DNA from 2 places in the Romboutsia sp. 1001713B170207_170306_H8 genome. Region 2 is predicted to be linked to the other one. Evidence: riboswitches for the same ligand, from Rfam matches in the RefSeq annotation. Region 2 holds a riboswitch; the other holds the start of a gene.
What was found. Region 2 has a riboswitch for FMN ahead of ribD (bifunctional diaminohydroxyphosphoribosylaminopyrimidine deaminase/5-amino-6-(5-phosphoribosylamino)uracil reductase RibD). Riboswitches for the same ligand answer to the same signal wherever they lie in the genome.
Positions count from the first base shown of each region.

Region 1: linked by a shared signal. The riboswitch ahead of I2A66_RS12595 (ECF transporter S component) and the one ahead of ribD (bifunctional diaminohydroxyphosphoribosylaminopyrimidine deaminase/5-amino-6-(5-phosphoribosylamino)uracil reductase RibD) in region 2 are both predicted to bind FMN.

Region 1 is NZ_JADNAX010000007.1:23,538-30,882, forward strand. It holds gene I2A66_RS12585 (Tex family protein) at 1-1,388, shown strand, start outside; gene I2A66_RS12590 (amidohydrolase) at 1,411-2,571, shown strand; FMN riboswitch at 2,669-2,788, shown strand; gene I2A66_RS12595 (ECF transporter S component) at 2,936-3,538, shown strand; gene I2A66_RS12600 (hypothetical protein) at 3,579-4,016, opposite strand; gene tsaE (tRNA (adenosine(37)-N6)-threonylcarbamoyltransferase complex ATPase subunit type 1 TsaE) at 4,230-4,682, shown strand; gene tsaB (tRNA (adenosine(37)-N6)-threonylcarbamoyltransferase complex dimerization subunit type 1 TsaB) at 4,682-5,398, shown strand; gene rimI (ribosomal protein S18-alanine N-acetyltransferase) at 5,388-5,843, shown strand; gene tsaD (tRNA (adenosine(37)-N6)-threonylcarbamoyltransferase complex transferase subunit TsaD) at 5,846-6,862, shown strand; gene I2A66_RS12625 (MATE family efflux transporter) at 6,999-7,345, opposite strand, start outside.
Region 2 is NZ_JADNAX010000012.1:30,177-37,521, forward strand. It holds gene I2A66_RS17525 (GNAT family N-acetyltransferase) at 1-130, opposite strand, end outside; gene I2A66_RS14915 (sulfite exporter TauE/SafE family protein) at 517-1,293, opposite strand; gene ribH (6,7-dimethyl-8-ribityllumazine synthase) at 1,465-1,926, opposite strand; gene I2A66_RS14925 (bifunctional 3,4-dihydroxy-2-butanone-4-phosphate synthase/GTP cyclohydrolase II) at 1,951-3,144, opposite strand; gene ribE (riboflavin synthase) at 3,162-3,809, opposite strand; gene ribD (bifunctional diaminohydroxyphosphoribosylaminopyrimidine deaminase/5-amino-6-(5-phosphoribosylamino)uracil reductase RibD) at 3,819-4,892, opposite strand; FMN riboswitch at 5,124-5,238, opposite strand; gene I2A66_RS14940 (DMT family transporter) at 5,318-6,241, opposite strand; gene I2A66_RS14945 (hypothetical protein) at 6,433-6,588, shown strand; gene I2A66_RS17310 (MarR family winged helix-turn-helix transcriptional regulator) at 6,678-6,920, shown strand; gene I2A66_RS14955 (nitroreductase family protein) at 7,074-7,345, opposite strand, start outside.

The DNA.
Region 1 (7,345 bases), on a different contig from region 2:
AAAATGTATCAAGTAAAGAACAAATTGTACAAGCTATAGAAGATTCTTATAAAAGATTGATATTCCCTTCTATAGAAAGAGAAGTTAGGAATACTTTAACAGAAGCAGCTGAAGAAAGAGCTATAAATGTATTTGGACAAAATGTGAAAAGTCTATTATTACAACCACCGGTTAAAGGAAAGGTAGTAATAGGATTTGACCCTGGATTTAGAACTGGATGTAAAGTAGCTGTAGTTGATAAAAATGGTAAGTTTTTAGATTATGCAACAGTTTATCCAACTGAACCTAAAAATGATGTAGATGGAACTAAAAGAAAATTAAAAGAATTTATAGATAAATATCATGTAGATATAATAGCAATAGGAAATGGAACAGCATCAAGAGAATCTGAAAGTATTATATCTGATATGATAAAAGAAATTGATAAAGATGTTCAGTATGTGATAGTTAGTGAAGCCGGAGCATCTGTTTACTCTGCATCAGAACTTGCTAATGAAGAACATCCAGACTTAGATGTCTCTATAAGAGGGGCTATATCTATAGGAAGAAGACTTCAAGATCCATTAGCAGAGCTTGTAAAAATAGACCCTAAGAGTATAGGAGTTGGTCAATATCAACATGATTTAAATCAAAAGAGATTAGAAGGAGTTTTAGATGGAGTAGTAGAAGACTCTGTAAATAGTGTAGGTTTAGATTTAAATACAGCATCTTATTCTTTACTTGAGCATATTGCGGGTATAAGTAAAACTATAGCTAAAAATATAATAGCATATAGAGAAGAAAATGGAGATTTTACATCAAGAGCACAACTTAAAAAAGTAAAAAGGCTAGGTCCACAAGCGTTTACTCAATGTGCAGGATTTATGAGAATATCAAATGCTAAAAATCCTTTAGACAATACAGGTGTCCATCCTGAGAGTTATGATATATGTAAGAAGATGCTAGAACTTATAGGATACTCTTTAGAAGATGTAAAAAATAGAAATATACAAGATATTGATGAAAGAGTACAAAAAATAGGTATAATGGAATTAAGTAAAAACTTAGAAGTAGGAGAAATTACTTTAAAAGATATAATTTCTGAAATTAAGAAGCCAGGAAGAGATCCTAGAGAAGAAGGAGTTAAACCTATACTTAGAACGGATGTATTAAAAATAGAAGATATAACAGAAGGTATGATATTAAAAGGAACTGTAAGGAATGTAGTAGACTTTGGAGCTTTTATTGATATTGGAATTAAAAATGATGGTTTAGTTCATAAATCTCAAATGAGTAATAAGTTTGTAAAAGATCCTATGGATGTAGTTTCAGTAGGAGATATTGTTGATGTAAAAGTTATAGGCATTGACTTAGATAAGAAAAGAGTTTCTTTATCGATGAAGATGTAAGAACCTCTAGGAGGAGATTGAAATGATATTAATAAAAAATGGAATCATAAATACAATAACAAATGGTATATTTGTAGGAGATATACTTATAGAAGGAAAAAAGATAGTAAAAATAGGAAAACAAATTGAAACCTCACAAGATATAGAAGTTGTAGATGCAGATGGGAAGTTTGTATTTCCAGGATTTATAGATGCTCATACTCACTTAGGATTATGGGAAGATGGTATGGGATTTGAAGGAGCAGATGGAAATGAAGAAACAGACCCTATAACTCCACAATTAAATCCTATAGATGGTATAAATCCAATGGATAGAACTTTTGAAGAGGCTGTTCAAGGAGGGATAACATCTGTTTGTACAACTCCAGGAAGTGCAAATGTAATGGGTGGAGAATGTATAGCTATAAAAACTCATGGTAGAAGAATAGATAATATGGTTATAAAAAACCCTGTTGCATCAAAAATAGCTTTTGGAGAAAACCCTAAAAGTTGTTATGGAAGAGATGAGAAAACACCTCAAACTAGGATGGCAATAGCATCATTATTAAGAGAAAACTTAAAGAAAGCAGAAGAATATTTAGAAGAAATAGAATTATTTGAAGAGCATGAAGATCATGATAGGCCAGAATATGATATAAAAATGGAGAGCTTAATACCGGTATTAAGAAAAGAAATTCCATTTAAAGTTCATGCACATAGAGCAGATGATATGTTTACAGCAATAAGAATAGCAAAGGAATTTGACTTAAAGCTTACATTAGATCACTGCACGGAAGGACATCTTATAGCAGAAGATTTAGTTGAAGAAGGATATCCAGTAATAGTAGGACCATCTTTATCAGAGAGATCTAAGATAGAACTTAGAAATTTAACATTTGATACAGCTGGAATATTATCAAATGCAGGTGCTCAAGTCTCTTTAATGACAGATCATCCTGTTATACCAGTACAATATCTTCCTATGTGTGCAGGTATTGCCGTTAAATATGGTATGAAAAAAGATAAAGCTCTAGAAGCTATAACTATAAATCCTGCAAAAACTTTAGGAATAGAAGATAGAGTTGGTTCACTAGAAGTTGGAAAAGATGCAGATATAGTTATTTGGGATGGATGTCCTTTAGAAATTCAAAGCAATGTATTATTTACTATAATAGATGGAAAAATAGTTTATAAAAGAGCTTAGATTTTATAAATTAATATAAAAATAAAATTTTATATTATGTTAAGTTGACAACAAGATTAACTTTAACTAGTATATAAGTATAAATTAAATAGAAATATAAAATCTTCGGGGCAGGGTGAGATTCCCTACCGGCGGTTATAGCCCGCGAGCTACTTTAGTAGCATGATTTGGTGAGATTCCAAAGCCGACAGTAAAGTCTGGATGAGAGAAGATGGTTAAAAGCGTATACTAATAATATATTAGTTTACAAACTATATCCATAAAAATAAGCTCGGAGATATAATTCTTCGAGCTTTTTAATTTCCGGATTTTTTTATTTCTAATTTATTTAAATTTTTATTTAAATATATTGGGAGGTAATTTTATGCAAGGAACAATTAAAAAAAATAAATATGTATCTGCAAAAACTTTAGCTAAGGTAGGAATATTATCAGCAGTAGCTTATGTACTTATGTTTATATCAGTGCCATTGCCCATATTTCCAAGTTTTTTAAAACTAGATGTATCAGACATACCTGCAATATTTGGTGGTATGGCAATGGGACCTTTAGCTGGTTTTATAATTGCTCTTATAAAAAATTTACTTCAAATAGGAGCAACTTTTACTGGTGGGGTAGGAGAAATAGCAAATGCGATTATAGGTGGAACTTATGTAGTTATAATATCCTATGTTTATAAAAGAAGAAATGATTTAAAAGGTGTAATTATGGGGGCTTTACTAGCTATATTAGGAATGACTATTATGGGATGTTTAGCAAACTACTTTGTGGTAACTCCGATATATGGTCAAGTATTTGGAAGTTTAGATGCTATAATAGCTATGGGAAGTGCAATAAATCCAAAGATACATGATTTGTTTACTTTTGTAATATGGGTATATGCACCATTTAATATAATAAAAGCAAGCATAATGACACTATGTATATTACCGTTATATAAGAAGATGAATAAATTATTAAAAAAATAGGGTAAAAAGCTTATGAAATTAACTTCATAAGCTTTTTTATTTATAAAAATATTCTAAGATCATTAAGGAATTTTTCTTGTGATGTGATAATATCTTTTGCTAGACCTTTAACATCATTATTAGCGCTAGGATATTTATTTAAATATCTATAAATAGATTTTATTCCCATATTACATCCATCAGTCATTAAATCAGCTATTTGTTCATCTACATCGCTGCCTTGTAATAACTTAATATTTGTTTTAAACCAACTCATAGTTTTTGCTATAGTACTAGGTTCCTTACCACTATCATGAAATTGGTTTAAATATTCATGAGTTTTATCACCAAGACTTTTATTATCTTCTAAATATTTATTTAAAATATTACGAAGATTATCATTTTTTACGTGATCTATTACTTCATTTATAGATTCAACACCCATTTTTATACCAGCATTACATTCATTTAAGAGTTTGATAGTATCATCATTAGGCATATTAAGAACTCCTCCTTATATTTAATTATTTATTTTATTATTTATCTAAATATAAACTATTATTCTGTATAATGCCGTGTAAAACACATTAATTCATAGTAAATGTAAAGATATTACTTATTTGCTGTGTAAAATTTTGATTAAAGTTAATTATTATAATATAATAATATTTATCGAATGAATAAATACTTAAACTATAATGGAGATGAAGTCATGGTTAAAATATATTTGGACGGAGAAGAACAAACAAAAGAGATTGGATATAAGTTAGGAAAGTTACTTACACCAGGAAGTGTTATTTGCTTAATAGGAGACTTAGGAGCAGGAAAGACTACTATGACTCAAAGTTTAGCAAAAGCACTTGGTGTAGATGATTATATAACAAGCCCAACATTTACAATAGTAAATGAATATGAAGGTAGATTACCATTATATCATTTTGATGTTTATAGAATCGGAAGTAGTGAAGAAATGTATGACATTGGATATGATGAGTATATAAATTCTGATGGAGTATGTATAATAGAATGGGCAAATCTTATAGAAGATATACTTCCAAGTGAGTACTTAGATATACAATTAAGTTATAAAGATATGGGAAGAGAAATGATATTAAATCCTGTTGGGGAAAAATATAAAAAAATCGTTGAGGAGTTGACTAAGTAATGAAAATATTAGGTATAGATACATCTTCAAATGCATCGAGCGTAGCTGTAATTGAAGATAACAAATTAGTATGTGAGTATACTGTAAATACAAAAACGACACATTCTCAAAAACTTATGCCAATGATAGAAAACATGCTATCAATGAGTGAAGTGGATATAAAAGATATAGATGCAATAGCAATAAGTATAGGACCGGGGTCATTTACAGGATTAAGAATAGGTATGGCAACTGCAAAGGCAATAGCACATGTAAATAATTTACCTATAATAGGAGTAAACTCTTTAGAAATTTTAAGTGGAAATATGAATCTGTGCGATAAGAAAATATGCTCTATATTAGATGCACAAAGAAATCAAGTTTATACTGGAAGATATAAATTTGAAAATGGAAGTATAGTTGAAATACAACCAGTAGATGTAGTTGAAATCGAAAGCTTATTAGAAGAAATATCTAATGATAGCGAAGAATGGATTTTAGTTGGAGAAGCTGTTTATAAATATGAAGATAAAATAAAAGAAATAAAGAATATTAAAACACCAGCATCATCACATAATGTTACTAAAGCAAGTAGCTTATGTTCTATTGCTAAAGAAAAATATAATAAAAATATAGATATTTATAATTGCTATGATATAAATCCAATGTATATAAGAAAATCCCAAGCAGAAGTTCAATATGAAGAAAAAATGAAGAGGTTAAAAAATGATAAATAATCTTATAATAGAAGAAATGAAAGTTGATGACATTGACGGAGTTTTTGAAGTAGAAAAAAATTGTTTTGAAGATTACTGGTCAAGAGATTCATTTAAAAAAGAATTATCTAATAACCTAGCTAAGTACCTTGTTGCAAAAGTAGATAAAGAAGTAGTTGGTTATGTTGGTATATGGTTTGTAGTAGATGAAGGTCATATAACTAATGTAGCAGTACATGAAGATTATAGAGGGAAAGAAATTGGAGATCAACTAATAAAAGAACTAGTACAAGTATGTAAAGATAACAATATAGTATCTATGACGTTAGAAGTGAGATCATCAAATATAGTGGCTCAAAACTTGTATAGAAAATATGGATTTAAGATGGCTGGAATTAGAAAAGAATATTATAGTAATAATAAAGAAGATGCCATAATAATGTGGAATGATATAAAAGAGGTGTAATAATGAAAGATGTAATAACATTAGCTATAGAAAGTAGTTGTGATGAAACATCAGCGGCCATATTAAAAAATGGTAGAGATGTTTTATCTAATATAATATCAACTCAGATTGAAACACATAAAAAATTTGGTGGAGTAGTACCTGAAGTGGCATCAAGAAAGCACATAGAAAATATTGATGAAGTTGTACAAGAAGCTTTGGATGAAGCTAAAGTAGAGTTTGGCGATATAGATCATATAGCAGTAACATATGGCCCAGGTATGGCAGGAGCACTACTAGTAGGATTATCTCATGCAAAAGCATTAGCTTATACACTAGATATACCATTAGTTGGTGTAAATCATATAGAAGGACATGTAAGTGCAAACTATATAGAACATAAAGACTTAAAGCCACCTTTTATAACTTTAATAGTATCAGGTGGACATACTCACTTAGTTGAAGTAAAAGATTATGGAGTATATGAAATTTTAGGTAGAACAAGAGATGATGCATCTGGAGAAGCTTTTGATAAAATAGCAAGAGCTATGGGACTTGGATATCCAGGCGGACCAATAATAGATAGATTAGCTAAATTAGGTAATAAGCATGCTATAGAATTCCCTAGAGCTAATATGGACGAAGAATATGATTTTAGTTTTAGTGGTCTTAAATCAGCTGTATTAAATTACTTAAATGCTAAGAAAATGAAAAATGAAGATATTGTTGTTGAGGATGTAGCTGCATCATTCCAAGAAGCTGTTGTAGAAGTATTATCTACTAAAGCAATAAAGGCAGCTATAGATAAAAATTATAAAACAATAGCATTAGCAGGGGGAGTGGCATCAAATTCAGCCCTTAGAGAAAAAATAACTGAAATGGCAAAAGAACATGGAATAAATATAAAATATCCATCGTTAGTTTTATGCACAGATAATGCAGCAATGATAGGATGTGCAGGATATTATAGTTACTTAAATGGAAGACGAGATGATATGAGACTAAATGCTGTGCCAGGGTTAAAAATAGGACAAAGATAGTATTATAGTTATTCAAATTTGAATTATAGTAAATGCTAGAAAATAAAAAAAGTGGTTACCATGTATAAGATTTTTTATCTTTATGGTAGCCACATTTTATTTTATACCTAAGTTATTGATTGAATAAAAACTAGATCTAAACGATCTCTTTTACTAAGTTAGTAGCCCATTTTTTAGAGAGAGCCCTAGGAACACCAAATAAAAATTTAGCAATTTCTTCAGTATAAGTTAGTAAAACTAACATAAATATAGGTGCACCATTAAATGCAGCTAAGAATGTTAGAGGTAATGAAACTAACCACATACAACCAAGTTCTAGGAATAATGAGTATTTTGTATCTCCTCCACTTCTAAGGACACCTATAACTATAAAAGTATTAAAGGATTTTAAAGCCATCAATATACCCATTATAACAAATATTTTTATTATATCAGGAGATAGGGACTTAGATACATTAAATACTTTTAATAATAATGGTATAT
Region 2 (7,345 bases):
TACCTAGAACAAATATAGATTCATAACCTAATTCTTTAGCTATTTTAAAAGTTTCTTTTATAAGTAATCTACCAACCCCCATTTTTTGAAAATCCGGATGAACAGAAAGAGGTGCTAATGCTAAAGACATATATTTTTCATTCTAAAATACTATATCCAGTTTTGTTGACATTATATGTCCAATAATTTTACCATTATGTTTTGCTACTAAGGATAATCCTTCTATAAAGTTATCCGATTTACGAAGCTTTTCTACTAAATTATGTTCATTATTATCTGTGTGTTCTGAACTTTCAAATGATTTTTAATCATTACTTTGACTTCTTTAAAATCTCTTTCTTCTTTTCTTATTACTATATTTATCATATACTCTCCTTGGATGTATTAATTTTTATCTCTAAAACTATTCTCATCATATTATAATTAAATATGGTATAGAGTTAACGCTCTATACCATATTACTATTGCATATTATCTCATAGTTTTTTCTACTAATCATTTAATATAAGTTTCTATTTATATCAATTTTATTAAAATAGTTATTATCCCAAGAATTGCAAGGCATATACCTACGACTCTATTTAACTTTTTAATCTCACACTTATTTGCAAATTGTGCGCTAGCATAAGCAGCTATAACACAAGAAATGATAACTAACAGCATAGGTAATGGTTGTATTTTAGCACCCATAGAAATATGACTTACTGTTCCTGTTAAAGCGACCAAAGTCATAATCATAGTACTTGTACCTACAGCTACTTTTAAATTATATCCAAGAAGTAATGTAAATACTGTAAGCATTAAAATTCCTCCACCACTTCCTGTAAAACCACAAATCCAACCTATTCCACATCCAAAGAACATTGCTGTTGCAATTTTTTTATGATTTATTTGTTCTGAACCATCTTCTGCACCAAAACCTTTTTCAATAGGTTGTACTAAAAATTTTATCCCCAGTAAAATGGTAGTTGCCATAGAAATATACCCTAGACCATCTGGCTGCGACTGGGAAAAAAGAAATCCACTATAACTACCAATAATAGTTCCTATAAAAGCGGTAATTGTAACAAGGATTCCATTTTTTAAGTCAATATTTTTATTTTTATAATAAGTGTAGGCTGTCAACATACTAGCAAGTACATCAGCTGCTAGTGCTACCGTTACAGCATCATAACTTTGCCATTTACATAAACTTACTAATAAAGGTGTTATAACTACTGCTGCAGAAAGTCCTGCAAGTCCTGTTACAATTCCTGCCCCTAATCCTGCAAAAATGTAAACTAAATATAACATACTGTGTCTCTTCTCCTTCTACTTTTACTTCTTATACTATATACTTTGTAATATAAATTCTAGTCACTATGCTTTTTATATTATAATATTGCTATGTAGAAAATACAATATTTGGTGTTTTTATCTTATATTAATCTATAATTTTAACTTTAATACATCTAAACTCTATAATTAAAATTGTTTTACTAAATTAATCATCTCTATTGCAGTAAGTGCAGAATCATATCCTTTATTACCAGCTTTAGTTCCTGCTCTTTCTATTGCTTGTTCTATTGAATTTGTCGTAAGTACTCCAAATATAACAGGAATATTACTTTCAATTCCTACTGATGCCACACCTTTAGATACTTCTGCACAAACATAATCAAAATGTGGTGTTGCACCTTTTATGACACAACCTAAAGTTATAATTGCATCATATTTATTACACTTTGCCATAGCTTTAGCAAGTAATGGAATCTCAAATGCTCCTGGAACATAAGCTACTTCAATATCATCTTCATTTACTCCATGTCTTTTAAGTCCGTCTATTGCACCTGATATTAATTTTGAAACTATAAATTCATTAAATCTAGCTGCTACAATTCCTATTCTTAAATCTTTTCCTATTAAGTGTCCTTCTATAATTTTCATAAATATTTATCCTCCTATTTTTCTTTATACTGTATATAAGTGACCTAATTTATCTTGCTTAGTTTTTAAATAATCTTTATTCTTTTCATTTAAATCTAAATCTAAAATTACTCTTTTATTTACATTAATATCGTACTTTTCAACATCTTTGATTTTATCAGGATTATTTGTCATTAACCTTATATTCTTAATATTCAGTTTTTTTAAAATATGACATGCCTCATAATAAGTTCTTGAATCTACAGGCAATCCAAGTGCTAAATTAGCTTCAACTGTATCAAGTCCATTATCTTGTAAGTTATAAGCTTTTATTTTATTTAAAAGCCCAATTCCTCTACCTTCTTGTCTCATATAAACTACTACACCAGATTCATTTTCTTCTATAAGTTTAAGAGCTGCTTGTAATTGATTTCCACAATCGCATCTCATAGAACCAAGTATATCGCCTGTAAAACATTCTGAATGTATTCTACATAATACCGAATCCTTATTTTCTATATTTCCTTTGACAATAGCTATATGATGATCTTTAGTTAATTTATTTTCAAATCCATATATTCTAAAATCTCCATATTTAGTTGGCATTTTAGAATCACTAACTTTTAGCATTAAATTTTCATTTTTTAGTCTATATTCAATTAAATCTTTTATAGATACTATCTTTATATTGTGACACTTTGAAAACTTTATTAAATCATCTAGTCTAGCCATTTCTCCATTATCTTTAACTATCTCACAGATTACAGCACTAGGAGAAAATCCACATATTCTAGCTAAATCAACACCTGCTTCTGTATGACCATTTCTTACAAGTACTCCTCCTTCTTTAGCTGCTAGAGGAAATACATGACCAGGTCTTTTAAAAGAATGCTCCGTTGAGTTTTTATCTATAAGTTTTTTAATAGTTAAAGCTCTTTCTTTCGATGAAATTCCAGTTGTAGTATCTATATAATCTACAGAAACTGTAAATGCTGTGTTATGCGAATCTGTGTTTTCATAAACCATACTTTTTATATTTAATCTATCTAATAAATCTTTAGCCATAGGTGTACATATAAGACCACCTGCGTATCTTAACATAAATGTAATATCTTCATCTTTTACCATGTCCGATGCTATTACTAAATCCCCCTCATTTTCTCTATCTTCATCATCAACTACAATCAACATCTTTCCTAATTTAAAATCTTCTAATGCTTCTTCTATGCTATTTAACATACTTCCTCCTTTAAAATTTACATGAATCCATTATTAGATAAGAACTCTTTATTTATATTTAATTTTTTAGATATATTATCTATTTTTAAAAACTTCTCAATATATTTACCTACAATGTCACATTCAATATTTACATAATCCCCTATTTGCTTTTTATATAAAGTGGTTTCTTCTTGTGTATGTGGAATTATAGATACCTTAAATCTATAATCATCAACATATACAACTGTTAAGCTTACACCATCTATAGTTACAGAACCTTTTTTTACTATATACCTTAAGATATTTTCATTTGCCTCTATAAATATATCCAAACTTGTAGGTGATTTTTCTATATTTGAAATAATGCACGATGAATCTATATGTCCACTAACTATATGACCATCAAATCTAGAATCTACCTTTAAAGCTCTTTCTAAATTCAAAATATCATTTACTTTAAGATTTCCTAAATTACTTCTTCTTATAGTTTCCTCCATTATATAGAAGGTATAACTATCTTTATAGTAATCAGTTACAGTTACACATACACCATTGGTTGATATACTATCTCCCAACTTTATATCAGTAAGTATCTTTTTACAGTGTACGCAGATTTCTTTGCCTCCATTTACATTCTTTATACTTCTTACCACTCCAATTTCTTCTACTATTCCTGTAAACATAATTTCTCCTTATAAATATCCTTCAATGACAATATCTTCATCTATAATATATTGATTTATATTTTTTAATTTTATAGCATCTCTAACAAACTCTATTCCCCTGCCTCCAAGAGGAGTTGGCGATGTTTTTCCGCCTAATATTTTAGGCGAGATAAATGACATGACCTTATTTACTAAATTAGACTTAACCATTGAGTAATTAAGAGTTGAACCACCTTCTAATAAAATGCTATCTATTTCTTTTTCCTTTAATTTAATCATTAATTCACTGAGGTTTACTTGATTATCTATATTAGAAGTCTTTATTATTTCAACGCCTTTAGATTTCAATTTATTTATCTTATCTTCATCATCAGATATAGTAGCAACTATTATCTTTTCATGAACATTAAAAATATTTAAATCCATTGGTATTCTTAAATTTGAATCCACTATAATTGGAATAGGATTTACTCCGCCTTCTATTCTACAATTTAAAAGAGGGTTATCATTAAGTATTGTATTAATTCCAACCATTATAGCTTTATACTTGTTTCTAAGCTTATGTACCTCTTTTCTAGATTTTTCTGAAGTTATATACTTAGAATCTTTAGTAAAAGTTGCAATCTTTCCATCTAGTGTCATAGCATATTTTAATAAAACAAAAGGTTTTAAAGTTTTAATATAATTAATAAATACTTCATTTAGTTCTTTACATTCTTTTTCTAATACTCCAACTTTAACTTCTATATTATTTTTTAATAGCATATCTATGCCATTTCCAGAAACTATTGGATTTACATCTTTCATTCCAATAACTACTCTTTTGAACTTTTTTTCTATCAGAGTCAAAGCACATGGTGGAGTTTTTCCATAATGAGAACATGGCTCTAAAGTTACATAAATTGTTGCTCCTTCAAGAGGTTCTTTTGCATTATTTATTGCATTAATTTCTGCATGTTCCATTCCATATAGTTTGTGATATCCGGTAGAAATCACTTTATTATTTTTTACTATTACAGCACCTACTAAAGGATTGGGGCTTACCCTTCCTTCTCCTTTACGTGCTAAATCTATTGCCATATTCATAAAATATTCATCCATGTTAACCTCCTTATATAAATTTTACTATTAAAAAACCTCCTGGCTAATTTCAGGAGGTAGGAAGTTGATTTTAATATATTTACTATTTAAGTATATTTAATAAAGCTATTGTTTAATAAGCTGCTTGCCTTAAAGTATTTTATGTACGTAAAATTAAAAAGCTCTGAAATCAATGATTTCAGAGCTAAAATTTGCAAGACAATAAATAATACCTATTATAGTATCAATTATTTTAATCTTCTTCCATCCAGACTTTACTGTCGGCTTCGGAGTTTCACCGAATCTGCCATAAGGCTCGCGGGCTATAACCGCCGGTAAGGAATTTCACCTTGCCCTGAAGATTTATATTTAATTTTAATTAAATTTTATATTACTGATTTTGGATTGTCAACAAAAACTTTAAACTATATTTTTTAATTAATATTTTATAACTTCGTATCTAATAAACTATTTTCACTTATTTCGTCTTTATTACCTTTTTTAACATAAGATAATATTATAATTGTAACAATAATACAAGTCATACCTAAAAAATCCATAAATCCAAATGGATCTTTTAACCATATTACAGATAAAAATGCTGCTGATAAAGGTTCAACCGATCCTAATGTACTTGCTTCTGTTGGAAGTATATACTTTAAACTTTCTAAATAACATTGAAATGCTATAAGTGTACCGAATACAACAACAAAAACAACACCTACAATTGAGTATATAGAAACTACTCCACTAAACTTCCATGGTGGATTTATAAAACTAAAAGCTATACCTCCAATTAGCATCCCCCATCCAACAATTGTAGTAGAACTATATTTTTTTAATAACTCTATAGGTTGAAGTGTGTATAATGCTGAAGCAAAAGCTGATGCTAATCCCCAGAATAATGCTAATTCTGATATAGATAAACTATGTATATCACCTTTCGTAATTATGAAAAATACGCCAATCATTGCCAAACCTATAGCAAAAACTTCATTTAACTTAGGTAACCTCTTGCAACGAAATGCCATATAGCACGTAATAATTACTGGTGATAAATATTGAAGTATAGTCGCAGTTGCCGCATTGCCATGCTTAATTGCAGCAAAGTAAGTATATTGAACACCTAACATTCCTAATATACTAAATGATATAAGATTTGTTCTATCTTTTTTATTTTTCCAAATTTCTTTTATGCCTTTATCTTTTTTAATTAAACCTAAAAATAGTAATAATATCCCCGATGCTAATAGCCTAACAACAACTAGCCATTCTGGGGTAAAACCGTTTTGTTGAAATAAAAATTGAGCTACGGTTCCAGATATTCCCCATAACATAGCTCCAAGCATAACTAAAGTTATACCTTTCATACGTAAATTACTTATCATAGATTTTTTCCTTTCCTTTGCTAAAATTTTATTAGTCTATAATATAATCCAAAATCAAACTTATAAATATATTATCTTATAATTTCGACTCTTCAATAATTTTACTAATAATTTACACATATGACAATTAATATATTGCTTAATGCTGTAACTATATTAATGAGGTTTAAAAAATGCAAGTAGATAAAGTACAGTTAGATAATAATTTAGTAGAAATATTAAAGCATTTTATAGTTGACTTCACCTTACTTATATACACAGATAACTTTTGTTTATTCTATGAATACTATATAAGATGGTATTGGCATAAAGATAGTAAATTTTATTGAATCTGCTAATAATTAATTAAGAAAATACCTATTTAAATATGGTATTATATATAAAGATAAATATAGCTTATCTAGATTGGAGAATTGATATGAAGGATAAATATATTATTTATTTTATTAGTAGAACTAAAGCTAATATGATAAAATTCATTGAAAATAAATTAAAAGAAAATAATTTAACTGACCTAATACCAACACATGGTAATATATTAACTGCTCTTTATGAAAGTGATAAGAAACTAACTATGAAAGAGATAGCTAAAAAAATTGGTAAAGATAAATCTACAGTAACTTCACTAGTAAATAAACTTATAAGTTTAGGATATATATAAAAAGAAAAGTCAGCTATAGATAAACGTGTTACATATATAAGCTTAACTCAAAAAGCTATAGACATTGAGGATAAATTTAATTTTATTTCATCACAAGTAAGAGAAACTGCTTATAAAAATTTTACTAAAGAGAAAAAAGAAGAGTTTTTAAGATTACTTAGAAAGCTTAGCACAAACTTTAAAACTGAAAATAAAAAATAAAAATGCCTCATTATCTTTTAGTATTTTATACTCTATCATTTTATATTCTGAACCATATACCAGTACTACTGGAGCATTTCTAAAGCATGTATAATATTTTATTACACTCATATGTATTTTTCTATCTTTTTCAGTCTTTGCTATTTCACCTAATCTTTCATGACTTTTCGTTACTATATCAGCCATTTTATTAATTATCTCACGATTAGTTAGTACAACAAAGT